Regions from separate parts of the Oryzibacillus soli genome, predicted to be linked through region 2. Evidence: predicted binding sites of a transcription regulator. Region 2 holds the regulator's gene; each other region holds the start of a gene.
The links. The regulator Rex, encoded in region 2, represses fermentation and respiration genes when NADH is low (regulators of the CRP and FNR family bind a similar motif). The targets are predictions, from matches to a motif close to TTGTGAAATATTTCACAA.

Region 1: a site for Rex is predicted at 4,728-4,745, ahead of ACSEXW_RS27065 (cytochrome ubiquinol oxidase subunit I). Genes of this name have one in related genera too.
Region 3: a site for Rex is predicted at 4,674-4,691, ahead of ACSEXW_RS03695 (DoxX family membrane protein). Genes of this name have one in related genera too.
Region 4: a site for Rex is predicted at 2,099-2,116, ahead of nirB (nitrite reductase large subunit NirB). Genes of this name have one in related genera too.

Annotation. Positions count from the first base shown of each region.
Region 1 is NZ_JBPPGJ010000032.1:3,263-10,503, forward strand. It holds gene cydC (thiol reductant ABC exporter subunit CydC) at 1-381, opposite strand, end outside; gene cydD (thiol reductant ABC exporter subunit CydD) at 378-2,204, opposite strand; gene cydB (cytochrome d ubiquinol oxidase subunit II) at 2,206-3,216, opposite strand; gene ACSEXW_RS27065 (cytochrome ubiquinol oxidase subunit I) at 3,291-4,673, opposite strand; gene ACSEXW_RS27070 (hypothetical protein) at 4,875-5,396, opposite strand; gene ACSEXW_RS27075 (hypothetical protein) at 5,377-5,658, opposite strand; gene ACSEXW_RS27080 (hypothetical protein) at 5,655-5,876, opposite strand; gene nagZ (beta-N-acetylhexosaminidase) at 6,530-7,241, opposite strand, start outside.
Region 2 is NZ_JBPPGJ010000005.1:108,673-115,913, reverse strand. It holds gene ACSEXW_RS08230 (DUF47 domain-containing protein) at 153-776, shown strand; gene ACSEXW_RS08225 (redox-sensing transcriptional repressor Rex) at 836-1,459, opposite strand; gene dinG (ATP-dependent DNA helicase DinG) at 1,456-4,317, opposite strand; gene ACSEXW_RS08215 (tetratricopeptide repeat protein) at 4,403-5,056, opposite strand; gene panD (aspartate 1-decarboxylase) at 5,163-5,549, opposite strand; gene panC (pantoate--beta-alanine ligase) at 5,586-6,461, opposite strand; gene panB (3-methyl-2-oxobutanoate hydroxymethyltransferase) at 6,512-7,241, opposite strand, start outside.
Region 3 is NZ_JBPPGJ010000002.1:384,753-391,993, forward strand. It holds gene ACSEXW_RS03680 (discoidin domain-containing protein) at 1-148, opposite strand, end outside; partial or broken gene ACSEXW_RS03685 (DUF5695 domain-containing protein) at 142-2,836, opposite strand; gene ACSEXW_RS03690 (helix-turn-helix domain-containing protein) at 3,135-4,022, shown strand; gene ACSEXW_RS03695 (DoxX family membrane protein) at 4,096-4,620, opposite strand; gene hypE (hydrogenase expression/formation protein HypE) at 4,878-5,882, opposite strand; gene hypD (hydrogenase formation protein HypD) at 5,884-6,993, opposite strand; gene ACSEXW_RS03710 (HypC/HybG/HupF family hydrogenase formation chaperone) at 6,965-7,201, opposite strand; gene hypF (carbamoyltransferase HypF) at 7,201-7,241, opposite strand, start outside.
Region 4 is NZ_JBPPGJ010000018.1:64,852-72,092, reverse strand. It holds gene nirB (nitrite reductase large subunit NirB) at 1-1,984, opposite strand, end outside; gene ymzB (protein YmzB) at 2,209-2,568, opposite strand; gene ACSEXW_RS21950 (phosphatase PAP2 family protein) at 2,649-3,320, opposite strand; gene ACSEXW_RS21945 (amino acid permease) at 3,406-4,815, opposite strand; gene ACSEXW_RS21940 (class I SAM-dependent methyltransferase) at 5,011-5,802, opposite strand; gene ACSEXW_RS21935 (3'-5' exonuclease) at 5,993-6,670, shown strand; gene ACSEXW_RS21930 (MFS transporter) at 6,733-7,241, opposite strand, start outside.

The DNA.
Region 1 (7,241 bases), on a different contig from region 2:
CAGCTCGTTCACGTCGCTCAGCACGGAGCTCAGCACATCCCCGCTCCGCCGGTTCTCCAGGAGCTCGGCGCCGCGGGGCTCGATCCGGGCATAGAGCCAGGTCCGGATGGAGGCCAGAATCCGGAAGGTCACGTCATGGGAGACCAGCCGCTCCAGATACCGGAAGACGCCCCGCGACAAGCCGAAGAACCGGACGCTGACGATGGGAATCCATAGAAGCAGCACCGTCTCCGGCCGCAGAGCCGCCCGGGCGATCAGATATCCGGAGGTGCCCATGAGGCCGATGTTGGCTCCCACGGTCAAGAAGCCCAGCAGGACGGCCAGAAGGGTCCGCCACTTGTACTGCGAGACAAACCGCATCGCTCTAACCCAAGTGCTCATCCTGCCGCCACCTCCTTGTGCGGATGGGAGGATGCCCGTTCAACGGGTACCGACTCCGCTTCAGCCGCCGTCCTGCTCTTCGCGCCACCGTGCGCTGTCCCTGCCGCCCTAAGCATGGCGGCATACCGTCCACCGGACGCCGCCAGCTCAGCCGGACGCCCGGCTTCGGCCACCCGGCCCTGCTCCAGCACGATGAGCCAGTCGGCGTCCCGGATCGTATCCAGCCGGTGGGCGGCCGTCACGACGGTCCGTCCCCGGGTCAGCTCCGCCAATGCCGCCTGAACCATCGCCTCATTCTCCAAGTCCAGGCCGGAGGTCGGTTCGTCCAGGAGCAGCACCGGCGCATTCCGGAGCAGCGCCCGGGCGATGGCGATGCGCTGCATCTGCCCGCCGGAGAGGCGGACCTGCTCGCCGATGCGGGTCTGATAGCCCTCCGGCAGCTGCCGGATGAAGCCGTCCGCCTGCGCCAGCCGCGCCGCTTCCATGGCTTCCTCCAGCGTCGCCTCCGGCCGGCCGAGACGCAGGTTATCCAGGAGGGTCCCCTGGAACAGCCGCGTCTCCTGGGCCACCACCGACAGCTGCGAACGCCACCAGTCCATGGACAGCTCCGACATCGAGACGCCGTTGACCCGGATCTCTCCCTCCGCCGGGCGGAGGAAGCCCTGGAGCAGCTCCAGCACCGTGCTCTTCCCCGCGCCCGTGTGCCCGATGACCGCCACCCGCTGTCCCGGCTCGAGGGCGAGGGTCAGCTCCGCCAGCGCGTCATCTTCCGCCTCCGGGTACCGGTACCGGACCCGGTCCAGGTCGATGCGGATGCCTTCCCGAAGCTCCGAGGCTTCGGGCTTCACGGCGCCTTCCCGCTCCACCCAGCCCGGCGGCTCCTGCTCCAGGATCCCCAAGATCCGTTCCGCCGCAATGCGGCCGTTCATCCCTGTATGATACTGGGTGCCCAGCGCGCGGACCGGCAGGTAGAACTCGGGTGTCAGCAGCAGCACCGCATACGCCCGGTAAAAATCAATGCCTCCGTCCACCAGCCGGAGCCCCAGGAACACCGCCACGATGGCGGTGCACAGGGTGGCGAACAGCTCCATAACGAAGCCGGACAGGAAGGCCAGCCGCAGGGTGCCCATGGTGGTCTTCCGGTGCTCCTCCCCGATCCGGCGGATGATGTCGAGCTGCGCCTTGCTCCGACCGAAGATTTGCAGAGTCGCCAAGCCCCTTACCACATCATGGAAGTGGCCGCCCAAGAGCCCCAGCGCCTTGAACTGCCGCTCGGTCTTGGCCTTGGTCGTCACACCGATCAGGATCATGAAGAAGATCAGGAGCGGCATGGTGAAGCCCAGTATCAGCGTGGACGTCAGATCCAGCCGGACCGTCGCGCACAGGACGGCGGCCGGCACCAGCGCAGACAACGCCGCTTGGGGCAGGTACTTGGCCAGATAGGTTTCCAGCTGCTCCACGCCCTCGTACAGCACGGCCAGAAGCTCGCCGCTCCTCTCGCGCTTTACCGCTTGAGGCCCCAGCTCCGCCAGCTTCCGCACCAGCCGGATCCGCAGCTCCTGCTTCACCCGGGCAGCCAGCTTCATGGACAGGGCGTCGCCGGCGATCTGCACCAGCACCCGCAGTACGATCCAGCTCGCCAGAATCAGAAGGGCCGGCATCAGCCGGCCCAGCTCCTCACCGCCGAGAAAGACGCGGTCGGTGATTCTCGCTACATAGAACGCTTCAAGCAAAATCAGCACCCCGCCCGCCAGCCCGAGGCCTACGCTCGCTACAAGTAACATCCGGGCGGCGGGAACGGTTTGAAGGAGCTTCTTCATCATCTCAGTAGTCCAGGTGGTCCTTCACGCTGACCCGCTTCCGGAACGACCAGTAGGTCCATGCCTGGTAAGCGAGCACCAGCGGAACGGTGCACAGCGCCACCACCGTCATGACCTTCAGCGTATATTCGTTGGATGAGGCGTTATGGATGGTCAAGGTCCAGTCCGGGTTCAGCGAGCTGATCATTACCCGGGGGTACAGACAGGTGAAGACCGAGATGGTGGACAAGGTGATGGTGACGCCCGTCATGACGAAGGCCCAGCCCTCCCGCTTCGCCTTCAGCAGATAGCGCACGGACACCAGGGCGATGCCCGCCAGCACCGGCACGGTCCCGGGGTTGATGCCCTCCTGGGTGAACATGTCGGTTTCCACGTAGCTCAGAATAATGAAGATGAATACCGACAAGGTGGCGATCGCTCCGATTCGCACGGCGAAATCGTGGGCTTTTTGCCGGATGGGGTGCTCGGTCTTCAGTGCCAGGAACAGCGCGCCGTGCAGCAGGAACAGGAGCACCACGCTCACGCCCGCCACGACGGAATAGACGCTGATCAGATCCCAGAAGGTGCCGACATACTGCATCTTGCCGTCGATGGGCACGCCGCGCATCAGATTGGCCAACGCCACGCCCCACAGAAGCGGGGGGAGCAGGCTGCCGAAGAAGATGACCCAGTCCCAGGTCTTCCGCCAGCGGGGATTCTCCAGCTTGCTGCGGAATTCGAAGGCTACGCCCCGGCCGATCAAGGCCAGCAGCATGAGGAAGAGGGCCATGTAGAAGCCGCTGAACAAGGTGGCGTACCAGTTGGGGAAGGCTGCGAACATAGCGCCGCCCGCCGTGATGAGCCAGACCTCGTTGCCGTCCCAGAAGGGACCGATCGTATTGATGATGACCCGCCGCTCGGTGTCGCTCTTGCCCAGAATGGGCACCAGCATGCCGACGCCGAAGTCGAAGCCTTCCAGGAAGAAGAACCCGACGAAGAGGACGGTAATCAGGACAAACCATAAGGTTTCATACATGTAGGATGCTCGCCTCGCTTTATAGGATACTGTTCGTTCCTTGTAACATCAGACCCTGCTCCGAGAGCCCTTGCTTACAGCGACAGATGGTGCGCATGGTCGGCACGGTGGGTGGAAACGGCCGCATCCGTCCCCTTGCGGATGAAGTGCACGTACAGATACACCAGCACCGCTGCCAGGATGCCGTAGATCAGCGTAAATCCGATCAAGGAGGTCCAGACCATAGCGGCCGACACGTTCGGCGACACACCTTTATCCACCGTCTGGTAGCCGAAGACGACCCACGGCTGCCGACCGGCCTCCGTCATGATCCAGCCCGTCGTATTGGCGATAAAAGGCAGCGCGATGGCCCATACCATCATCTTCAGGAAGAGCCGGCTCTCCTCCAGCTTGTTGCGCATCATGCGGATGGTGCCGTACAGCGCCAGAAGAATCATCAGGCTGCCCGCCCCCACCATGATCCGGAAGCTCCAGAAGGTGGTCTTCACGGGCGGGATGTAGTTGCCGGGGCCGTACTTGGCCTCGTATTCTTTTTGGAGCTCGTTCATGCCCTTCACACTGCCGTGGAGCTTATTGTAAGCCAGAATGCTGAGCGCGTTCGGAATCTGGAACTCGCCCGAGTTGGACTTGTTGTTCGTATCGATCCAGGCCCAGACGGTCCAGGGCGCGGAATCTCCGGAGTTATCCCACAAGGCCTCCGAGGCCGCCATCTTCATGGGCTGGGAGGTCATCAGGTGCTGCGCCTGGCTGTGGCCGACCAGCGCCACCAGGATGCTGGACACGAGCGCCACCACAATCCCGATGTTAAAAGAGGGCCGGAACATCCCCGTCTCTTCCTTCCGAAGCAGCTTATACGCGCTGACGCCCGTCATGAAGAGGGCTCCCGTGGCCAGTGCGCCGAAGATGACGTGGGGGAATTCCACCCACAGCTGCTTGCTGCCGAGGAGTGCGAAGAAGTCGGTCATCTCGGCCCGGCCGTTCACGATCTCCATCCCCACCGGCTCCTGCATGAAGGAGTTGGCGGTCAGAATCCAGAGTGCCGAGAGCGTGGTGCCTACCGCCACCATCCAGATGGAGGCCAGGTGCACCTTCTTGGGCAGCCGGTCCCAGCCGAAGATCCACACGCCCATGAAGGTGGATTCCAGGAAGAACGACACCAGCGCTTCCACCGCCAGCGGTCCTCCGAATACCGCCCCTACGTAGCGGGAGTACTCCGACCAGTTCATGCCGAACTGGAATTCCTGCATGATGCCGGTGACGACCCCCACCGCGAAGTTCAGTAAGAACAGCTTCCCCCAAAACTGTGCCATGCGTTTGTAAGACTCGTCATTCTTGATGACGTACACCGTGTGCATGACCGCGATCAGGTACACCAGACCGATCGTCAGAGGCACGAACAAGAAGTGGTACACCGTGGTGATGCCGAACTGCAGCCTAGCCAGTTCCAATTGATCCAACTTCTTCATCTCCCTTCTATCTAAAGTGATTATAAAAAACTCATGTCTCTAATTTAGTGACAAATTTCACAAGACAACCTTTCGCAAGACATGTTTCATGATTTGGACACAATTTCGGGCGAAAGCGGTAACAACCGTTACAGCAGCCGCTACTATGTCGGTCGCGGATCGCGGTTTATTGGAATACAAAAAGGCTGCCTCCTAGCCTTTTTCGGCTTGGAGAGCAGCCTTGCGGGGCTGGGACGCCACATAACGGAGTACCCGCAGCTTCAAGAGGTGAATGAAGATGTGGGACAAGGCCGAGTACCCCAGGTTCCACATCTGGTAGGTAAACACACCCAGATACATGGACCCCCATTCCAGCCCCAGCGTCAGTGCCGACCATCCGAGTACCAGCAGCCCCAGCCGGAAGGGCCGGTGGAAGCCAATGGTTGACGCCGCATAAAAGTACAGATAGCCGCTGGCCGGGTAGACGACGGCATAGAGGAACGGGTCCATGACGTCCATCCGGCTGGAATCCATGATGTCGTACAGGTCGTAAGGCGGAACCGCCAGCGTTTGGTCGACCACGACGGCCAGCCAGAAGCTAAACAGCAGAAGGAAAACCGTCTGGGACCTCGTGAAGCGTTCCGGCAAAAAGGCCGAAATCGTCACAACCAAGAGCCCGGCCAGGAGGACAAATAGCTCATTGATGTCAAAGTCCTCAATGCCGTAGATGTACATCGGCTCCCGCCCCCTCTTGGTCCGCCAAGCTCCGGAAGCCCTTGACCGCCGGAAGGCTCAAGACGAGCAGGATGAGGTACTCCATCAGCGAGTGCCCCATTCCCCAGCCGTCGCATTGGGTCAAGCCCGCCCATTGATTCGCCTCCTCCATGCCGGTCAGGATCATACACCACCAATAGGCGGTGGCTGCCTTTTTGATTGGGCCGAAGCGTTTGCGCTCCCACAGCTCCAACAGCCATACGAACAGAAGCGGAATGATCACGATCCGCTCCAGCTCCAGAGCCAAAAGGCGGATTGGCCCGGCGCCAGCTTCACCAGCTCCGCATTCAAGGAGACCGCCGACTCCATCAGATGGGACAAGCCGCCGATGATCAGGGCCGCTGCCGTACGCACATAGCCGGACAGCACCGGCCGGATGAGCCGGAGCCCTCCCAAGAGAGCAAGGGCCGCCAGGAGAAGCACCGCCGTCCAGACCACCATGGGGATTCCTCCCGTCTTTTTGCAGGTTACCGGTTAGGGTGTACCATCCAGCCCGACCATATGCATCCTGCTGCGCTGCGAGCCGACCGTGCTTAAGGCTCGTGGCGGGTGTCAGAGCGCTGGCCGATCGGGCGGGCTGAAGGCCACCCCAGCCCCCGGCCACTGGGCGATCGAGCGGGCTGAAGGCCGCCCACGGCCTTTATTCTCGTTGGCGGCCCACCGCCGACGATTAAAGGCCACCTGTGGCCTTCGCGCCACCTGGTGATCCAGCGCCTGAAGGTGCCCCAAATGGGCTGCCCATGCTAGGATTCCTCCGGCCAGCCGACACGTGTCCATCCAGCGGCACATTTGCCCTTCGTTTTATCATCTTCCTTCATCGGACCTGATGAACGGCAAATCTGCCTTTGGTTCGAATCGAGAGCCCCATTTTTCCGCTCTATTGCGCCACAAACGGCATATTTGCCCTTGATCTCGGACTTTGGTTCCTCTTCGTGCAACCAGAGGCATTTTTGCCTTTGATTGTGATAAGGCCATGGAAGCATACATCCCCCATGAAGGGATCCCACCCGCTCCATGAGTCCACCGTTCGGACTCACCCAAAAAGAGCCGGACCCCATTCCGGAGTCCGGCCCTGCCTATCTATCCGTGCGGTATCAACCGCTCTGCCGCACCGTTCCCGGCCCGCCGCCGATGTCTACCGGCAGGATGCCCGTCGGGACCAGCCCTCCGGTCAGCACCATCGCCAGGGCGCGCATCATGGCCGGGCGATTCTCGTAGCAGGCCAGGTAGGTGCCGACCTCCGGGAAAGCCGCCAGGTCGTACGGACTCCGGGCCGAGGCGACGGTGAGCCGAAGCCCGACCCCTCCCGTCTTCTCGCTCCGGGATGCCAGCTCCTTCACGAGCCGCACCTGCCCCTCCGAAAAAGCGGCGTCATAGGTGACGGCCACCACATGGGCGAAGCCCTCCGCCGCCTCCAGCACCTGCCGGATCTCGTCCTCGCCAGGACGAATCCCGATGCGGACCTCCCGCACCTGGCTCATGGAGGTGCCCAGCCAATAGCCCAAGGTCTCTGTCTGCGGGATGACCTCATCCACCTCCGTGCCGACGCGGACCTCGGGCCAGACGACCAGCACCGGCTCCTCCGAACGCAGCGGCAACACCCCGAGCTCCGCCTTCACCAGGGTGATGCAGCCCTCGGCAATCCTCTCCGCTAACGCGGCCGTCTCCTTCAGCTCCGGCAGACCCTGGCGCTCCAGCGCCAGCACCTCCGGCTCCTCCGGCAGGTCTGCGGCCCCGAGGCGCTCCTTCAAGCGCAGCACCCGCCGCACCGCCTCATCCACGCGCTCCATCGGCAGCCGTCCGGAC
Region 2 (7,241 bases):
CATAAATCAAGAACTGCCGGCATCGTCTTTCACCACCGGAACAAAGTTCATGGTTCGCTCCATTGCATAATGTTGAGAGGATATGGTATTTTAAGAGTTATGGACAATTAGATTAGGCTTCGCCGGTAAGGCAAGCCTTGGAGGTTTTGGACATGGCGATAACCAACAAGAAACAAGACGAAGATTTCTACGTGCTGCTCACCCAATCCGCCGAGAACACTCTGCAAGCGGCCCATGTATTCCGACAGGCGATGATGGGAACCGAAAGCCCTATGGCTTTTCTTCAAGAGCTGCGCGACCTGGAGCATAAGGGGGATACCATCACCCACTCCATCTTCCGCGGCTTGAACAAAGTCTTCATCACGCCCATTGACCGTGAAGATATCCTTGCTCTCGCCAGTAAGATGGATGACGTCATCGACGGCATCGAGGAATGCATCGCCCGATTCGATTACCTGAATGTCGAGAAGACTGACCACTACATGAAAGAATTCTCCGCTGTGCTCGTTAACGCCTGCCAATACATTCTGGACAGCGTGAAGCTCCTGTCCAAGAAGAAGTACATGCAGATCACCGAATTCACCGTGAAGATCAACAGCATGGAGAACGAAGGCGACCGTCTGCTGCGCGAAGGCATCCGGGAGATCTTCCGCAATCCGAAGGACCCGTACCACGATTTCAAGCTGAAGGAAATGTACGAGCAGCTGGAGCTAACCACCGATGCCTGCGAGAACGTAGCGGACATTCTGGACGGCGTCGTACTGAAATACGCATAAGTTTCCACAAAGAAGGCTCCCCGATAATCATCGGAGAGCCTTTTTCTTATGGGTTCCCTCTATTCGTCGAGGTAGTACGCCAAGCTCTGCAGATCCGTGGTGAAATCCGCGTTATGCACCCGGATATCCGACGGAACCTTGATGATGGCCGGCGCGAAATTCAGGATCGCTTCCACGCCGCCGCGTACGAACTCATCCGCCACGTTCTGGGCGTCTGCCGCAGGTACGGTGATGATCCCGATCCGGATTCCGTCCCGGTGGATGCATTCCGCCAATTGGGCCATGGGCTGCACCTTCAGGTTGTTAATCTCGGTCCCCACCTTGTCCGGGCTCGAATCGAAGACGGAGACGATCTTCATGTTGTCCTTCAGATAGACGTTATAATTGCATAGGGCTCGGCCCAGGTTACCGGCTCCGACCAGAGCGACGGCAATGTTCTGGTCCAGCTTCAGAATCTGCCGAATCTTCTCGATCAGGTAATTGACATCATACCCGATGCCCTTCTTGCCGAATTCGCCGAAATAGGCCAGGTCTTTCCGGATCTGGGCCGGATTCAGCTCCAGCTTGTTTCCCAAGTCCTGGGAAGAAACGGTCTGTACGTTCTTTATATTCAATTCGTTCAGGAATCGAAGATAAACCGGCAAACGGCGTACTACCGCTTCGGAAATTTTCTCGGTCTTCACTGCTCTTCCCCTCCCATCCATTCGGTAATCCGCGGCACCAGCTGGGCCGTGGTCATGTGCTCAATCTTCGGCCCCGGCAAGGAGTACAGAAAATGCTTGCCGTATGCCGTGTCGATCACCCGGGTATCATAAACGATGACGATACCCTTATCCGTCGCGGTGCGAACCAGACGCCCGAAGCCCTGCTTGAAGCGGATCACCGCTTGGGGCACGGAATATTTCATGAACGGATTCTGGTTATTTTTCTTGTATACCTCGCACTTGGCTTCCACCAGCGGATGATTCGGCGGCTGGAACGGAAGCCGGATGATGGCGAGACACGACAGGGCATTGCCCGGAATATCCACGCCTTCCCAGAAGGAGCTGGTTCCCAGCAGAACGCTGGCGGCATGCTCCTTGAACATTCGGGTCAGCTTGCTGCGGTTCCCGCTGTCCAAGCCCTGGCCCAGAACCTGGATGCCGGAAGGAGCCAGCTCCTCCTTCAACCGTTGATGGACGGCCTTCAGCATCCGGTAAGACGTGAACAGAACCAGCATCCGGCCGCCGGTGGACACCGCCACCTCCCGCAGCGACTCCGTCAGCTTCTCTACGAAGTAGGCTTCGCCGGAATTTCCCTTGATATTCGGAAAATCCCGCGGCACCACCAACAGCGCCTGCTGCCGGTACTGAAAAGGCGACGGAAGCAGGACGGTCTTCAGCTTCCCGGAGGGATCCTCCGGCTTAAGTCCCAGCTGTTCGCAAGTATAATGAAATTTCTTGTCGACGGACAAGGTTGCGGATGTCAATATTATACTCTTTTTGGCGTCAAAAAAGAACTGCCGTAACATTCCGCTCACATCTACCGGTACGGACATCAGCTGAACGGACTTGCTCTTGAACTGTGGGCTGGCCTCCAGCCAGTAGACATCATCCTTGTTCTGCATCTGCATGAACACGTGAAGCGTATCCCGATGGCGCGCCAGATCCTTGGAGGCGCCGTTCAGGTCCGTCACCAAGTGCTGGATGCCCAGCTCCTCCTGGACATCCTTCCAATCGGACAGCAGCCGGTCCAGCAGCTTGACCGCTTCCCCCAGACCGATGTAGAGGTTGTCCTCGATGACCCGTAGGGTATCCCAGCTTCTAGGCAGCGAGTCCGGCTTCACCCGGTACACCAGCTGACCACCCTCGGTAGCCCCTGCATCCGCCGCTCCGGTCCCGATCAGATCATAGAGCACTTGAGCCAGCTCGTCCCAATGCTCCTTGGCTTCCACGAGCTGCTCCTCGATGTCGTGTATGGTGCGCAGCCATTTGGCCGCTTTTTCGGAGCCGTCCGCTTCCTGCTGAAGACGGATGGTCACGGTAGGCAGAAGTCCGGACTTGTTATCCTTGTACAACCAAGTCAAGGTGTGCACCATGGAGAAATAGTGAAGCTCCAAGCCCAGATGCTTGCTGGCGACCTCCTCCAGATGGTGAGCCTCATCAACGATCAGATGCTCATAACCGGGCAGCAGACGATTTTCCGCCTTTACGTCGGTAAACAGCAGCGAGTGATTGGTTATGACCAAGTCCGCCATATGGGACTGGTTCTTGGCCCGGTGATAGAAGCACTTGCGGAACCAAGGACAATGCCGGTTCAGGCAGGAATCCGCATCGCTAGCCACGTCCTGCCAGAAGTCGTTAGCCTTGGACGTCAGGTATAACTCTTCATCGTCCCCATAGTGGGTACCGCTCAGCCAAACCACCATCTGGGCCGCCGTAATCCGGTCCTCCCGGCCGTTCTCGAAGTCGAACTGGTTCACCTTGTTCTCGAACTTCCGGAGACACAGATAATGGTTACGTCCCTTCAATACCGCTGCCTGGAAAGGAATGGGGAACAGCTCCTGCAAGAGCGGCACATCCCGCTGACGCAGCTGCTCCTGAAGCTGGATGGTATGGGTGCTTACGATGACCTTCTTGTCTTCCTTGATCCCGTAATAGAGGGAAGGAATCAAATAAGCCATCGATTTGCCGGTACCCGTACCGGCTTCGATCATCAGGTGCCGCTCCTCCTCAAAGGATTCCTGCACCTCATGAATCATCTGCTCCTGAGCCGGCCGCGCTTCGTATCCGGGGAACCGTTCCTGCATCCGGGCCGTGAAGGCTTCATAAAATTCGTCGAAGGGCTTGTCGATCCATTCCGTACCCGCGCCTTCGCGGGGAGGCTTCTCATCGCTCCAATCCTCCACATTCAAGGCGAATTGGCGGAAATACCGGCTCGCATCCGGATCCTCCGCCAACGTCGATTCCTTCCAGCTGCGCAGCTCCTGCAGGAACCAGCTCAAATCCGTCGTTTCCACCTCGAAGAGATAAGCGATCCGTTGAACCGTCAGCAGATCAAGCTCCTCGATCCGCTCCAGAATCCGGATCCACAATAGCCCAGTCGCTTCCGCATCCGAATCTGCTTGATGAGGCCTCACATGAGGAATGCCCAGAGACTGGGTCACCATGGAGAGGGACAAGCTGCCGAGAGACGGGAACAGGATCCGCAGCAGCTCAAGCGTATCCAGCACCCGGCCGTTGAACGGACGGTAGCCGGAGATGTCCAAGGCCCGCTGCAGGAATCCCAGATCGAATGGAATATGATGCCCGACCAGGATCGCATCCTCCAGATAGGGCTGCATCTCCGCCATCACCTGTTCCACAGAAGGCGCATCCTTCACCATCTCGTCGGTGATACCGGTAAGTTCACAAATAAAATCAGGTATACGGGTTCCCGGCTTCACCAAGGAAGTATACCTGGATATGATCTCATTATTCTCGACCACGACCAGCCCGGCTTGAATGATCTCGTCGGAAGGCTGATTGCCTGTCGTTTCGAAGTCAATTACGGCGAATTTCATTCTCCCCGTCCAATCCCTTCTTGCGTGATCCATAGCTCTTATTAGAATACCAAATCCGAAGGGGTTATGGGAAGAACAAATGATGTCAGCTCCGTTTGCTCCAGGCCTTCAGATGCAGGGCCGGCTCCACCGAGCCGGGGTCCGCCGAGTGGGCCAGACGGAAGTATTCCATCGCCTTGTCCATGTTCTGGTTCTCGGCCTGGATATAGCCCATGGCATTGTACGAAATGGCTTTCATTTTCCCGTCGTCCGTCAAGGGCACGAGGAACTGGAAATGCCGGTACGCATCCGAATATTCACCGCAGCGCAAATAGGACATAGCCAGATAAATCCGTGCCATCAGAAAGTCCGGCTGGAGCTGAACCACCTGCTCGAATTCCTCAACGGCATCCCGGAACATATGCAGCTTGTAATAGCCTTGCCCCTTAGAGAAGGAGCCCTCGGTCGATTCCTTCACGGCCGAAGCCGCAACGGGCATCGCGTATTCCGTGTGTACCGAAGAGTGTGATGGATGCCCATGCGTCTCCGCTTCATCGTCCGGAGCGGCTCCGGCGGTCCCTGTGAGCTTGCCCATCTTCTCCTCGAACAGCAGCCATTCTTCAATGCAGGTGTCGCTCATGGCCTTCAAGACCGAAAGCCGTTCTTCCAGCTCGGCGCGTTCTGCGCCGCTCGCCATCGGCAATTGCGTGATGATGTCATCCAATGCGTCATTCATCGATGCAAAGAGCTGTTTGAACATGGGGCACCTCCACCTTGCGAATGAGTTATGTCGTACCTTCATTCTTTGTTACGGCGGAGGGTTTCATACTTGCGGTCCGGTGCCATTGCTTCCAATGCCGCTTCGTTTACAGCAGGACGGTGGAGTGGGGCTCCTGCTCCAGCGTGTTCACCGGCTTGTTGGCTCCGTCCAGGATGGCGATCTTCGGCTTGTGGCTCCGTGCCTCTTCATCGGTCATCATGGCGTAGGAGATGATGATGACGGTATCCCCCACGTGAACGAGACGAGCCGCGGCACCGTTCAGGCAGATGACTCCCGAGCCCCGGGGCCCGGGTATAATGTATGTTTCAAGACGGGCACCGTTGTTATTGTTTACGATCTGGACCTTCTCGTTCGGAAGCATGTCCACCAGATCCAACAGATCCTCATCGATGGTGATGCTTCCGACGTAATTCAAGTTGGCCTCAGTCACGGTGGCACGGTGCAGCTTGGCTTTCATCATGGTACGGAACATGGCTCTCTCCCCTTACGGTTCGTTCTGTGGTTCACTCTATATCTGAAACAGCCGGTTGTCGATCAGCCGGGTCCGGCCGAACCGGACTGCCAAGGCGATAAGAAGCCGTGTCCCTTCCAGCTCGGTTGAAGGAAGATCATAGGCGGGCCGGATGGACGGGTAATCCATGATCTCCACATAGTCGATATCTGCCAAAGGGGAAGTCCGAATGTGGGCTTCGATCAAGGCTTTGACCGAGCGGTAGTCGCCTCCGCATTCCGCCAGCCAGCCTTCGGCCAGCTGAAGCGATTGGGACAGTACGAGGGCCTGCCGGCGCTCCTCCCCGCTCAGATACACATTCCGGGAGCTTAAGGCCAGCCCGTCGGATTCCCGGACGATGGGACAGGGAACGATCTGGACCGGAACGTTCAGATCCTCCGTCATTCGCTCGATGACCGCCACCTGCTGGGCATCCTTCATCCCGAAGTAAGCGCGGTCCGGCTGAATGATGTTGAACAGCTTCGTCACGACCGTCGACACCCCGTCGAAGTGACCGGGCCTCGATGCTCCGCAGAGCAGGTCCGTCACCTCGGCTACGGCAACCTTGGTTTTGACCGTCTTCGGATACATGGCGCTTACATCGGGTAGGAACACCAGATCCACCCCGTTGTCCCGGGCGACCTGCAAATCCCGTTCTTCGTCCCGGGGATACCGGGAGAAATCTTCATTGGGGCCGAACTGAAGTGGATTGACGAAGATACTCAGCATGGCGATGCCGTTCTCCGACCGTGCCTTGCGCAGCAGACTGGCGTGCCCTTCGTGCAAGTATCCCATCGTGGGAACGAAGCCCACGGTGGCCTCCTCGTCCCCTCTCCTTTTCTTCAGCTCTTGTATGGCTGCCCGTACTTCAGGCACCGTCCTTGCGATCTGCATGGTTCCCCGTCTCCGTTTCTATATGTCAATTCAAGCAAGATGAAGTCAGATTATTCTTTGCCGCCATAGAGGTAAGACATGACCTCCAGATCCCCTTTGAACACGTTCTCCTCTTTGGGGAACTTGCGTGCCTTAACCTCCTGCACATACTGTCCGATGCCGCTGCGGATCTGGCTTCCGATATCCGCATAGGCTTTGACGAATTTCTTCGGCCGGATGCCCGAGCCGTACTGGAGAATATCGTGATACACCAAGATTTGGCCGTCGCAGCCCACGCTGGCTCCAATGCCGATGGTCGGGATGGTGAGCTGGGAAGTGATCATGCGGGCCACCTCTTCGGTAACCAGCTCCAGCACTACGGCGAATGCGCCCGCTTCCTCCAGAGACTTGGCATCATCCAGCAGCTTGCGCATCTGCTTGGAGTCCTTGCCTTGAACCTTGTATCCCCCGATCTGGTAGACGGATTGAGGGGTCAGGCCGATGTGGCCCATTACCGGCACCCCTGCTTGGGTACAGGCCTCCACCGTATGGGCGATCTCAGCGCCGCCCTCCAGCTTGATGCCCTTGCACAGGCCTTCGCGCATTACGCGTCCTACATTTCGGAGAGTCTCATCAATGCTGCCATGGTAGGTCATAAACGGCAGGTCGGTCACGACGAAGGCCGACTTGGCCCCGCGGGTCACCGCTTTGGTATGATGGATCATATCCTCCAGTGTGACCGGGATGGTGGAATCGTAGCCCAGGACCACATTCCCCAGGGAGTCCCCGACAAGGATACCG
Region 3 (7,241 bases), on a different contig from region 2:
ACACCGGGTGCCCCCGGTCGTTGGAGCTGGTCGGAGCATAGCCGTCATTCAGGCCGGCCAGGCTCTCCCACGCGGACACGAAGGAAGATGTGGCCGTCGCTTCGGATTCGATGGGCTGCGGCGTCGTGGAGGGGGTCCCCTGCTGAATTTGGACCGTATAGCTGGCTGCCGTGCCCAAGCTCAGAGTCACCACCGCAGGCTGCCCGTTCACCACGTTCACCGTGCCGGTCTGCGTATTGTTGACCAGCACCTTATAGGTTCCTGCCGGCATGCCGGTCAGCGTCAGCTTCGTGGTGTGGGCGGTGCCCGGTGTCGAGCTGCTCAAGGCCAGGCTCAGATCGTTCTTGGCCAGTGCCACGGTAGCCGTCGTATACCGGTCACGGTCCAGGGCCATCCCGAATTTCTGGGTGATCAGATTCAGCTTCTGGAATACGCCGTCCTTCGGAACGACCGTGTAGCTGCTTCCATTGACGGTTGCATCGCAGCCGTAGCAGGTCAGGCCGAAGATCGGGTCCACCGCCACGTCGGCGCTCAGAATCTTAATGGCTCCGAACAGACCCAGGTCCGCTTCACCGGACATGCCCCTCCAACCGTTGAAGAGCGGACCTCCATCCAGTCCCAGCGCCCCGTTATTGCCCTTCATGGCCTGATAGGTCCAGGACACGGCCCCGATATCCGCCGCATCCGAGCTGATCTGCCCGGAGTTGATGGCGTTCACGTTGGCGATTTTGGCGGCGTAGGACAGGCGCTGCTCCGTCTCCGGAGCGGCGGAGTGATTTCTTACCCAATCATCCATGGCATAGCCGGCCAAGGAAACGGTGTACTGGAACTGCCACCAGGGCTCACCGTTGATGGTCACCGGATCGGCATAATAATACCAGACCGGCGCCTTGCTGCGGACCGCACGGGTCTTCGTGTTGATCTTGCTCTTGATCGACGTATTGTTGTTCATCTTGGCCAAGGTATAGACCGCTTCCTCGCCGGTGTTGTCATAGTTGTACTCCGAGCCATATGGATAGGTGGTATTGGCGAAATTGCTGTACTTCTGCGACATCTTGGCGATGATATCATTGGCTTGTGCCGTCAAGCCCTCGTCCTGCAGGGCCTTGATGATCTCCGGGGTCGTGAGCTCTCCCATCAAGCCGGTGTTCCAGTTGTACGCCACAGGACCGTCGTACAGCGCCTTCATGATATTGTAGGCCCGGAGCAGATACGTATTCCGAGGCTGGATGTAGCTGACCAGACCCGGGTACAGCTTGGAGATTTTGTACATGCTGAAGTAGGTATTGTAGATGTGGGGATAGGCGTAGCCCCGGTAAGTCGGCGTCGTATTCGTACCGGCCATCAGGAAGTCCGGAACCAGGTAGTCCGTGTGATGGTCCTTCATAAGATTGGTCCAGATCGCCGTCTCCAGATACTGGTCCAGCGCCGTCACCTCGGAGGCTACCGGCTTCTGCACGTTCTTCTCCGCCAGGAACTGGGCGTGGGTGTAGCCCCAGTCGTCGCCCCAGCCCCAGTAGCCGGCAAAATTGTTGCGCTTCGCGTTATTCTGCATCATCCAGTCATCGAACACCTTGTCCCGGATGTCCCCCGGAACATTCCACTGCTGGTTGGCCACCATAAAAGTGGCATGCCGCTGCAGAGCGGCATCGATCGGCTCGATGGCGTAGAACTGAAGCACCGTTTTCTCCCCGCTGCCGTAGGTGACGGTGATGTTGTTCGGACCCAGATGGTTCATCTGCAGCGAGTAGAGCTTATGGTTGGTTCCGGTGGTGCCCAAGGAGGTGACCGTCGTTTCCGAAGGGTATTGGGGGGTCACCGCCGTGATGGTCTTGGAGGTATGCAGATCGAACTTGGCCGTCTGGTTGGTCGGTACGATCATGCCCGGCACCACATTGACGTCGATCAAGCCTTCGGCATACAGCCTGTCCTTGACCGCCTGCTCGTTATCGGCCTTGACGAATTTGAAGGCATAGGTCTTGCTGGCGCCGGGGGCAAGCGTCAGGCTCGTGTTGGGCAGATAACCCCGGCCGGTGCTCTTAATCACATTGGAGTGGATGTAATAAACGGACAGTCCCTCCACCCAGCCTCCCTGATCGGCTGCCCACTTGCTGCCCGCATGGTCCTGGATACGCCAATTGTCCATGTACTCGAAGCCCGCACCTGTGGAGGCGTCCGGAAGCAGAAGCAGGCTAGGCCCGATGCCGCTGGGGCGCTGCACGGTCACATAGGAGCTGTTGTTGCCGATGAAGGAATGGCTGACCACCCGGGTCTCATAGATTTCCTCGTTGTTGCCGCCCGTCCAGAACTCATTGAACGGCAGGGGAAGGCCGAAGTCCCCGATCTCCAGCGTTTGGGTACTGGTATTGGTCACTTGAATCTGCCATTGAAGCGCATCGTTGACCAGCGAGTACGACTCGTTCACCCGGAAATTCCGGATGCCTTCCGCGTTGGCGGAATTCTGGTAGGTGATGTTCACGGTACTTCCGGTCTGGCTCTGGGTACGGACATCGGCCGACTTGCTGGTCCAAGCCTTCGTCCAGGCTCCGTTGTTCAAGCGGTACGTAAACATCAGCTCGCCGAGCCACTGGTGATCGGCGGTGTTCTGGTTGGGCGCGTTGGTGCCGTTCATGACGTAATTGGTCGGGAAGCTGTCGCCGGCCAGCTTCAGCGAGGTGATCTCCCCGTTGGTGCCGGTCTGCACATCGAAGGTGCCGTTGCTTAAGGGGTAGGCCCCTGCCAGCTTGGGCAGCGCGAGAAGTGCCACTGCCGCGGCAGATACAAGCGTCAAGTGGAGCAAAGCCCTTTTCCCGGATGCCGGGAGCCATTCTTTCATACCCATACAAGCCTCCTTTTATTTGGGAACGACTATGGAATACGCCGGGGAACGACCCCGTTTCAAGCGCTCCAACACCTCCTCTCAAGTCTCATGAAAAAGCTTGTCCTCGGCCTGCCCGCTATCCATTTACCCTGCGTATGTAAGCGCTGTATCTCAAATTGTAAGGAAATGGTTCTCTACCCGCGACAAGTAATTCCAACCTGTTTTTTAGAGATTTCAACCTAAAGAAAGCGCTTTAATAAACGTTTCCCATCCGCTATGATAGAGATAAAATCTGGGGATCGGGAGTGTTTCGATGGATTCCGGCATTCTGCACTTTCTTACTCCGCCCATACCGTATTTTATCGACTGCGGCTTGGCCGTCTTCGAAGCCGGCGAATGCCATATCAGCCGGAACCAGATGGGCTCCTTCGACCTGATCGTCGTCACCAAGGGAACGCTTCCGATTGGGGAAGCCGACTCCTCGTGGGAATTAACACCTGGAGAAGCCCTGATCCTGCGGCCGGACGCCCACCATTACGGGACGCGGCCCTGCGAGGCCTCTACGGAGTTTATATGGATCCATTTCCATACCTTCGGGGCTTGGGGCGAATACCCCGATATGGAGGCCTGCCTGGCTCAAGGCGAGATGCTGATCGGCCAGCACAAGGAGAGCGCCTACCTGAATCACTGCGAGGTGAACTCCATCTTCATTCCGAAACACTTGCGGGTGTCCGCGAAGACCATGGAAATTCTGGATGACTTCCGGGCGCTGGAGCACGAGCCCCGCTCCCTGCGGAATTGGAAGCGGCAGAATACCTTCCAATCGTTTCTCCAGCACGTGGACCTGGAGATCCGGTCGGCCTCGGATACGACGGCCTTCCAGTTGGCGGAGAAGGTGGAGCTGTTTATCCGGCGGCATTATAAGACGAAGCTGACCAACTCCTATCTGCAGAGGGAGCTTAATTACCATCCCAATTATATGGCGAAGTGCATGCTGAAGATCTTCGGGAAGACGCCGATGGAATACCTGATGCATTATCGCATCGAGCAGGCCAAGAAGCTCCTGATCCAGACGGAATGGCCCATGTCCCGCATTGCGGAAGAGGTCGGTTTCCCTCATGCCTCCTACTTCACCCACTGCTTCTCCACCCGGGAGGGTACACCCCCCCTAAGCTTCCGCAAGAAATACAAAAATCTATAGCAGGACAAAAAACCGCCGACGGATGGAATCCGTCGGCGGTTTGGGTTTCTAGACTATCGAAGGGCGGGAGCCGTCAGCCGTGCGCTTTGGCGTCGGCCGCTGCAGGCTTCAGCTTCAGCAGCTTTCTCAGGTAAGGCAGGACGTAGTAGTCAGCACCGAATTTACCGGCGTTGGCGCCTGCTGCGAGGATCACGAAGCCCAGCATGATGTACCAAGGGTTGCTCGATACGGTACCGGCGTACATGAACATGAAGTTCATCAGAAGGCCGAAGAACATGGCGGTGGTGGTCAGGCAGCCCAGGATCAAGCCCAAGCCGACCAGGAATTCGCCGTAAGGAATGATGGTGCTGAACAGCTTGGCGTTCGGAACGGCGAAGTTGTTCAGGAAGCTGACGAAGTGCGGGTAGAGCTGGTCTTGGGTTCCGGTTTCGAGGACCGGCTTCGCAACGGCGTTCTTCAGGAAGCCCGCGGCGTCAAAGGCCTTGGTTGCGGTGAGCTTCTCCCACCCGTGGTGCATCCATTCCCATCCGAGGTATAAACGAAGCAGCGTCAGCAAGCCGGCGGCGTACACATTCTCACGAAGAAATTTGTTAATCATTTTTCATCTCTCCCTTACTATTTGTGTGTTCCTTATGGCTTTATAATAACTTCTCGTGATATAATTCACAATACTCAAATCAATGTGTTCACATTTTGTTAAATAAGATTTGTCTTTATTTTGAATAAGGTTTTTACAAAGAATTTCTACTTTATAAGAATGCTAATCCAAAAGCCGTTGAAACCCGCTCCAGAACTGGCTTTTGGAGCTGGAGGCCTTCGGCAAATTGTGCCGAAAGCCGGAGGCCGCATGAATCATTAACATATCCGGGGCAGCATGGAGCCGGTCAGCCTATGAAGCCTTCGGGATGCTCCGAACGGGGTCTTCAATAGCAGACGTCCCTCTCCCGTCCCGGTTACCCTGCCGATTACAGCCGCTTCCCTCCCTTCCGGATGGCCGCGCAGCGCTTCCAGAACCGCAGCTGCAGCCGATTCCTCCACGATCAGCACCGCTTTGCCCTCATTGGCCAAATACAGCGGATCGAAGCCCAACAGCTCACACATCCCCTCTACTTCGGGACGGATCGGGATCACATCTCCGTCCAGCTCGATTACGGCGCCGTAATCCTCGCAGAGCTCAACCAGTGCAGTCGCCAAGCCGCCCCGGGTCGGATCCCGCATGACGCGAACCCGGTCCGATGCCCGGCATGCCGCTTGCAGCATATGGTTTAAGGACGCGCAGTCCGAAGAACTCTCCGTGACGAGGCCCCATTCATTCCGGGCGGACAGCACCGCCGTCCCGTGATCGCCGACCGTCCCTGAGAGGATGACCGCATCCCCTTCCCGGATGGCATAAGGATCGGTCATGGGCCGATCAGGCACCACGCCGATTCCCGTCGTGTTGATGTAGATGCCGTCGCCGGAGCCCTTCTCCACCACCTTGGTATCTCCGGCCACCAGGGTCACACCTGCATGTGCAGCCTCCAGGGCCATGGCCTCGGCCACCCGCCGGAGATCGGACAGGGGGAACCCCTCCTCCAGGATAAAAGCCGCCGTCAGATACAGCGGAACTGCTCCGCTTACGGCCAGATCGTTCACCGTGCCGGCCACCGCCAGCTTGCCGATGCTGCCGCCCGGGAAGAACAGCGGCTTGATGACGAAGCTGTCCGTCGTCAATGCAATCCGTCCTTCCGGCCGGGGCAGATGAACGGCATCGGGCAAAGGCTCCGATCCCCGGCCAAAGGCGGTCAGGATGATGTCCCGGACCAGCCGGTGGGCCGCCTCTCCCCCATCCCCGTGGGCCATGGTTACAACCTCGCTCATGTTATCCCTCCCGCATGTAGTGGTACTCCGCCGCGCAGGAGCCCTCGCCCGACACCATGCAGGGGCCCACCGGATTGACCGGCGTGCACGCCTTGCCGAACAGAGGACACCCCGAAGGCTCAAGCACTCCCCGGATCACTTCGCCGCACCGGCAGCCGGTAGGCTTCGCGGGAGAGGTCCGAACCTGGAACTTGCGCTTCGCGTCCAGATAACCGTATTCCTCCCGAATGGCCAGCCCGCTGGCGGCAATAGTGCCGATGCCCCGCCACTCCTCGGCGGCGGGCTGGAACAGCCGGTCCATGAGCCGCTGGGCAGTCACGTTGCCGATCACCGTAACGGCTGACGGATGGTCGTTCACGATTTCCTTGCGGCCGGACACCGCCAGCTCCAAGAGCCGATGGATGCCGCGGACCAGCTCCAAGGGCTCGAAGCCGCTGATGACACCCGAAAGGCCGAATTCCTCAGGCAGGAAGGCGAAGTGGGCGCTTCCCGTTATGACGGATACATGTCCCGGAAGCAGGAAGCCGTCCAGCGCCACCTCCCGAAGCTCCAGCAGATGCCGGAGAATCGGCTCCACCAGCTTGCCGGAGAGCCACAGGCTGAAGTTGGGCAGCCGCAGCCGGTCCGCCTCCAGCAAGGCCGCACCCAGAACGGGGATGGTGGTCTCGAAACCGATGCCCAGGAAGACGACCTCCCGCTCGGGATACCGGATGGCCAGATCCACCGCATCCAATGGCGCATACACCACCCGGATGTCCCGGCCCCGGGCCTTGGCGTCCTGCAGGGTTCCCCTGCTGCCCGGCACCCGCATCATATCGCCGAAGGTGCAGAGAATCCGGTTGTCCTCCTCGGCCAGGCCGATCATGGCATCAATGGCGCTCTGATCCGTCACGCAGACGGGGCAGCCCGGCCCCGATACCAGCGTGACCGCCTCCTTCAGCGCCAGCTTCAAGCCGGAGCGGGCCAGTGCCATCGTATGCGAGCCGCACACCTCCATGAAGACGGGCTTGCGGCCGTATTGCTCCCGGAACGCCGCCGCCATCCGGAGGACCCGTTCCAGCAGTGCCCGGTTCAGACCGGGGTCATGAAGGGCGTTCCGATTGTCTCGCATCGATGAGCTTCCTCCATTCCTCGAGACTGTCCTCCGCCGCTTGGCGGTCGATCACGGAGATCGCTTGGCCGGCATGCACGATCACATAATCCCCGGCGCGCACCTCCGGGACGAAGAGAATGCCGACCTTGATGCGGGATCCCATCACATCCACCACAGCGGCAATCCCTTCGATTTCGATCACTTCCGCCGGTACGCCCACACACATCAGGCTCCGCCTCCTTTCCTCGCTGCTGCGGCGGCTGTCA
Region 4 (7,241 bases), on a different contig from region 2:
CAATGCCTACCGTGATGGAATCCTGGGTGCCGAACCGGCAAAATTGGGAGCCGACACAGGTTTTCACCGTCCGCAAGGATTTGGCGTAGCCATAGCCCGAGGGCAGACCCAGCTCCTCCCACACCTTCGGGAGGTCCTCCTTCTTCACACCCAGGAGGGCCATGCGCTGACCGCCGGTATATTTCACCATCTTCACGTCGTACTTCTCGGCAACCTCTGCGATCTTGCGCAGCTCCGCCGGATTCGTCACGCCGCCGTAGGTCCGGGGAATGACGCTGAAGGTGCCGTCCTTCTGGATATTGGCATGCAGGCGCTCGTTCACGAACCGGGACTCCTTCTCATCCTGGTAGGTGGCGGGCCGCAGCATGCCCAGATAATAGTTCAAGGCCGGGCGGCACTTGGAGCAGCCTTCCGTCTGGCTCCACTCCAGGACATGCATGACCTCGCGGACAGTGCTCAGGCCCTTTTCTTCGATTGCGGCCACGATCTCGTCCCGGCTGAGCGTTGTACACCCGCAGATGCCCTGCTTGCCGCTTGCCGCGGCATCATAGCCGTCTCCCAAGGTATGGGCCAATAGCTGCTCCACCAGACCTTTGCAGCCGCCGCAGGAGCGGGTGGCCCCTGTGCAGGCCTTGATCTGATCCACGGTGGTCCAGCCTTGCTGGCGGATGCCCTCGACGATCGTTCCCTTCGTGACGCCGTTGCAGCCGCACACGATGTCCTCGTCCGACATGGCTTCCACCGAGCTCTTCTTGCCGCCGCTTCCGCAGCAGCCGCCTCCCATAAGTGCCGCGTGGATCTCCGCCGTCATCACAGCGCGTTCCTTCACCCACTTGGCCAGCGGAGCAGCGTCCCCGACATCGCCGAAGAGCACGCCGCCTACAATGATATCGCCCTCCAGCAGAATCTTCTTGTAGACCTTCTTCCAAGGGTCATGCAGCTTCAGCGCCATCAGACCTTCCCGGTCCTGGAACTCTCCCGCGGAGAACACATCCACTCCCGAGATCTTCAGCTTCGTCGATACGGTAGAGCCCGTATACGGCTCCGTCTCTGCGCCGCACAGATGCTTCGCAAGGACAGCCGCCTGCTCGAACAAAGGGGCTACCAGGCCGTAGCAGATGCCCCGGTGCTCATTGCATTCGCCTACGGCATAGATGCCGGGTGCGCTGGTGCGCATATAGTCGTCTACCACGATGCCCCGGTTGACCTGGATGCCGCTGGCTGCCGCAAGCGCCGTATTCGGCTTGATGCCTGCTGCCATGACGATGAAATCCGATTCCAGCGTGCTGCCGTCGGCAAAGCGGAGACCGGTAACCCGTTCACCGCCCAGTATTTCCGCTGTGCTGGCCGGCATTTTGAACTTCAGTCCCTGGGATTCCAGCTCCGCCTTCAGCATGGCCGCCGCCGCAGGATCCAGCTGACGCTCCATCAGATCCTCCATGAGATGGACCACGGTGACCTCCATCCCCAGCTGCTGAAGCCCACGCGCCGCTTCCAAGCCGAGCAGACCGCCTCCGATCACCGCCGCTTTGCGGTAGGTGCGGGCCGCTTCCATCATCCGCTCGCAATCCTGGATGTCGCGGAAGCCGACGATGCCTTCCTTATCCGAACCCGGTACCGGCAGGATCAAGGGGGTGGAGCCGGTAGCCAGGATTAATTCGTCATAAGCAAGCTCCAATCCGCTGTCGGTATGAACCATACGCTGTTCGGTGTCAATCCGGGTAACGGTGGTGCCCGCATGCAGGCGGATCTTATTCTCCGTGTACCAGGACCAATCATTCAAGACGATGTCCGGAAGCTCCTTGCTTCCTTCCAGGACATAGGACAGCAGGATCCGGTTGTAGTTGGGGTGCGGCTCGCTGCCGATGACCGTGATCTCGTACCGGTTCGGATTCAGCTTCAGCAGGTGCTCCACCGTTTGGATTCCGGCCATGCCGTTGCCGATAAGAATCAATTTTTGCTTCGCGTTCTGGGTCGTCGTCATGGGATTCCCTCCTGATCGTGATCGGCCGCCTATATGTGAATGGATTCACTTAGTAGGTTGAGTAGGCTCCGCTCTTCTCTATGCCTTCACTTTACCTTCCGGAAGAGTGACGTTTTGTGAAACGAATCACATTGTTTGTGTCCAAATGGTGAACCGTTTGTCTGCCAAAGAAAAAAGGCTTTCCTCCTAGGAAAGCCCGAGCTTGGTCTGACAAGGCACCGTTGTTAGTGGAGCTTGGCGCCGTTCATTTTGGTGATGACGTATTGTGCTCTGCCGGTCTGAAGCCGCATGGAGGAGTCCTCCCAATGGCCCTCCCAGCGGTTGGACAAGGCAATCTCGAACCGGTCTCCGGGCAGCGGAGCCTGCCCGGCACTCGTCCTGACTGTCCCTTCTCCATGCAGGATAATCTCCTCGGGAGCGATGTAATCGTCATACATGCTGGACGGCTGGCCGGATACGCTGACCTCCTTCAGATGCAGCGTCAATACGTCCGTATCCCCGATCTCCTCTTTCTCGATACGGAGCGGCTGGTTCCGGCAGCTGTTCAGCCAATCCAGTACCGGCTCCAAATGCGAATCTGCCATAAGTTGTCCCTCCGAATGCGGATAGTTGCGGGATGCCCCGGTTGCGGTCTCCCCTCTACTATGTCATATTCCGGACCGTTCTATCCGCGGGAGTAGAGGCGGAGCGGAATGACCCACACCATGAGCCATAGAGCACCGGCTGCCAAACCCGCCGCCGCGTCGCTGGCATAATGGACCCCCAGATAAATGCGGGACACTCCCATGGACAGGAGAAACACCGCGACCCCCAGCCATAAGAGGGCGGAATACCGCCTGATCCCAGCCGGTCCGTACTTCAGAAGCCCGTAAGCCAGCATTCCGTAGAAGACGACGGACACCATAGCATGTCCGCTGGGGAAGCTGTAGCCGACCGTCATCACACCATGCACCACGGAGGGACGCTCCCGTTGGAACAGCTCCTTCAGCAGGTGGTTGACCCACCATCCGCCAGACAAGGCCGCTGCCCAGACCAGCGCCGCCTTCCAGCGCTTCCGGCGAATCAGGAACGGCGCAACGATCAAGAGCAGGAGATATTCGCAATATGCCGACCCCAGGAAGTCCATCCCCTTGGCCCAGCCTGTCCACACAGGCCCGCGCCATTTCAACGTCCAGTCATAGACGGCGGCATCCCAGTCCGAGGCCCAGGCATACCATTCAGCGGATACCTTATGCCGGAACAGCCGATAGGCCGTATAAGAGAGCAGGATCAGCAACACCGGGATGAAGCACACTCGGGCTGCATCCCTGCTAAACCGGGAACCGTTCCTTTCCATGGAACCCCTCCTTCACCTCCCTTATTATAGACAGCCGATGCCGTGAAAAAAAGCCGCCGGGCGTGAACAGCCCGGACGGCTTCGATCAGCGATCCGCCGATTGGAGCGGATCTTGGTTTTTGCGGACCATCGGGTAGAAGAAGACGCCTGTCACGAACAGTCCCAACCCCAGGAAGAAGGTCTTCGGGTCCGAAGTCCCCACTTTGATGATGTACACGGAGTACGCCGTGGCCAAGAGGGCAATGATTCCGTCGACCACGCGCCCCTTGCGCCCCGTATAGGTCTCGCCCGTGAATACCAGCTTCAGCTGGAAGACGGAAGCCAGGATATAAGGCACCAGATATGACAGGGTGGCGACGGTGGTTACGAAGGAGAACGCCTTCGAGATCGGTCCCGAGATGGTGGAGAAGATGAAGGTCTGGGCCGCCAGATTCGTGACGATCAGGGATACGACCGGAGCGCCGTGCTTGTTCTCCTTGCGGAAGGATGGCAGGAACAGCCTCTGCCGGGCCGCCTGGTACGGCACCTCTGAGCTCAGCAGGATCCATCCGATGGTGGAGCCGGTCAAGGAGATCAAGCCGAGTCCCGCCATGACATAGCTGCCGGAGCTGCCGATGACGTGAGACAAGGCGTCCACCAGCGGCTTCTCCGATTGAACGAGCTGGCTGTGCGGCAGAGTTCCCATGACCAGAGCTGAGATGCCCATGTAGATGGCGAGTGCAATGGTCAAGCCCAAGATCGTCGCCACCTTCACGTGGATCTGCTTCTTGGCCCGGGACGAGAAGATGACGGCGGACTCCACGCCTACGAAGGCCCACAGGGTGGCGACCGCAGCCGCGTTTACCTGTCCCAGAATGCCCAGGCTGCTTCCCTCCACATCCACCGTGCCGGCGAACGGAATCATATTGCTCTTCTCGAAGGTAAACAAGCTGATGACGATGAAGAAGAGGAAGCCGGCAACCTTGGCAGCGGTCGCTGCAAAATTCAGCTTGCCGGCGCCTTGGATACCGCGAAGAATAATGAAGTGCATGCCCCACAGCAGTAAGGTACAGACGATAAAGGTAAGCAGATTTCCCAGTGCAACGGAAGCGCCACCGATGTTGAACAGCTCCTTGCTGCTGGACATAGACGGGAAGAACGTGGACAGATAGCTTGCAAAGGTGGTGATGATGGCTACGTTGCCGGTCCAGTTGGCGACCCAATAGCCCCAAGCCACGGAATAACCTGCGAAGACGGATGCCTCGGAGCCCTCGCGGAACAAGGATTTGGCGTACAGCTGGATGCCGCCGGCCAGATCGGGCCTGCGGGTGGCCAGGTTGCCGAAGACCAGAGCCAGCATAAGAACTCCGGCTCCCGTCACCGCCCAAGCCAACAGCGTTCCTCCGGGACTTGCCACCTCCGCCAGAGAACGGGGAAGCATGAAGATTCCTGAGCCAACCATATTGCCGACAACCAATGCCGTAAGAAGCCAGACGCCTAGATGCTGATTCTTCACAAAAAAACGACCCCCACACGTTTATACGTTACCAGAGTAAAGAGCAAATGTTGAAATGCCCTAACTTACTATACTGACCTCTGGTTAATTAGGCAAGACCAGATTGTCGAAGGTTCGTGTATTTTGTGTGAAATAGGCATCTTCCATGCATAACCAGCTCTGCTCGGCTACTCTGTCCCACTCCTATTCCGGCGTCTATCCGGGCAATCTTGCTGCTATCCGGATCCGGCGGTAATCGATGACCCAGCATCCGTTGCGGAACAGCCGGTCTGCTGCCAGTGCGCCGATCTCGCGATAGACGGATTCCCGGTCTCCCGCAGGAACACCCTTCAGAAGCGGTCCTCCGAACGTGTCCAGCCAGTGACTCAAGCCATCCGCTCCATCCTGCATCGGGGTGGGCCGATCGAACAAGACGGCGGATTCCACCTGGAAGCCCGCCTGCTCCAGCAGCGTGGCGTACTCCCCTATGGACGGAAAATACCACGGCCCTGACGGTCCCTCCGCTTGAACTCCATACCGCTGGAGCAGAACCGTCTGCGCCGCCTCCACCAGAACCCGGCAGTTGCCTTGGCCGCCGAACTCTGCCGCGAAGCGTCCTCCGGGCTTCAATGCGCCGGCAACGCTGTCGGCCACTCCGGAGGCGTCCTTCATCCAATGCAGCGCCGCGTTGGAGAATACGGCATCATAGCGGCCCCCGTCATCCGGCTGGAACCGTTGGCCGTCTCCTACCCGGAAGCGGAGACCAGGATATTTGGCCTGGGCCGCCCTGATCATCTCGGGGGAAGCGTCAAGGCCTGTGACCTCTGCCCCGCTCTTGGCAATCTCCGCCGCCAGATCCCCGGTGCCGCAGCCCAAATCCAGAATCCTCTCCCCCGGGCGGGGGGCCAGCCAATCGAGAACGCCCCTGCCCAGCTCCGAGACCATGCCCAGCTTCCCGTCATACAAGACGGGGTTCCAAACCATACCCTTCCGATCCTCATTTGCCATGCTGCATCCTCCTTCCGGTTTCTTCCATCATGACAGATTCGGGGTTATATTTGAAATATATAATAACGATATTGTTTATAGTTATTTCCTATAACCATTCCAGGATCCTTCTTGTGCATCCCCCTCTTTCGTATTACAATAAGCACGTAATTATTCCTAAGATCTTATCGGACCGGATAAGGAGTTTCCTATGAATTACATCGTTTATGACTTAGAGTTTACGGTGATCCGCAAGCAGGAGTGGCTGGCCGAGATCATCGAGATCGGTGCGGTCAAGGTAAAAGATACGGAAGGCAAGCTGCAGATCGCTGAGACATTCCAGACCTTCGTCAAGCCCCTTCGGGACTCTTCCTTCACCGCCCATACGACAAGCTTTACAGGGATCACCCTGCAGGACATCCAGAATGCGCCTTCTCTCTCCAGCGCCATCGAAGCCTTCCGACAGTGGATCGGCGATGAGCCCTATTATATGTGCGCTTGGGGCCCGGATGACAAGTATCAGCTGGTGAAGAGCTGCAATGAGCATAAGCTTCCTCTCGATTGGATCCGCAACCACAATGACATCCAGAAGCAATTCTCCCGCAAGCACAGCACAGAGACGACCTTCCGCCAGATCGGTCTGAAGCGGGCCCTGGAGATGCTGGAGATTCCCTTCGAGGGCTCCCACCACCGGGCCGTGGATGATGCCGTGAATACGGCCAAGGTGTTCATCGCCGCTTTCGGCGACTTGACGCTGGCCGAGAACAACGCGGCTGAGGAGTCCATCTATACCACCCATACAGTCTATGAAACCGGGGATAACGAGCCGAACCTGCCCTTGGGCAACTTGGCCGAGCTGCTCAAGCGATCCCTGGACGACAAGAAGTAGCAGCCTTAATCGAACAGAAGCCTCCGAGCTGCGCAATGCGCAAGCCGGAGGCTTCTATTCTTTTAGGTGGATGGATCCTCTACAGGCAGCGGCAGCTTCGGATCCGTCAGCCTGGCCTCATAGAGAGGCTGCACCCATCGAATGAAGAAGAGATACGCCGTGACCAGACCGATTCCCGCCAGAAGAAAGGGATACCCGTAGTGCCTGCCCGACAGCAGAACTCCGGTCCCGTAAGCCGCAACGGAGGATCCGAGGCTTCGCAGAACCATTCGCAGGCCGGCGAAGGCATCCCGCTCCTCCTCCTCAAGAGCCGACATGGAGTGCGTGAGAATCAGGTTGTTCAGCATGATGAAGGCTCCGCCTCTGCCCAACAGAAGCAAGGAGAACAGCCCTACCGGCATAACGGCCGACAGGAACAGGCTGATTCCAATGTTCGAGAGGAAAACCAGACGGTAGGTCCGCCGATGGCCCAGCCTCTCCACTAACGGCGGCATGATGAAGGAGGCAAGAAAGAGGACCACCCCATGGACGGTCAGCAAGAGCGACGTCTGCGTATCTGTCCACTCCAGCC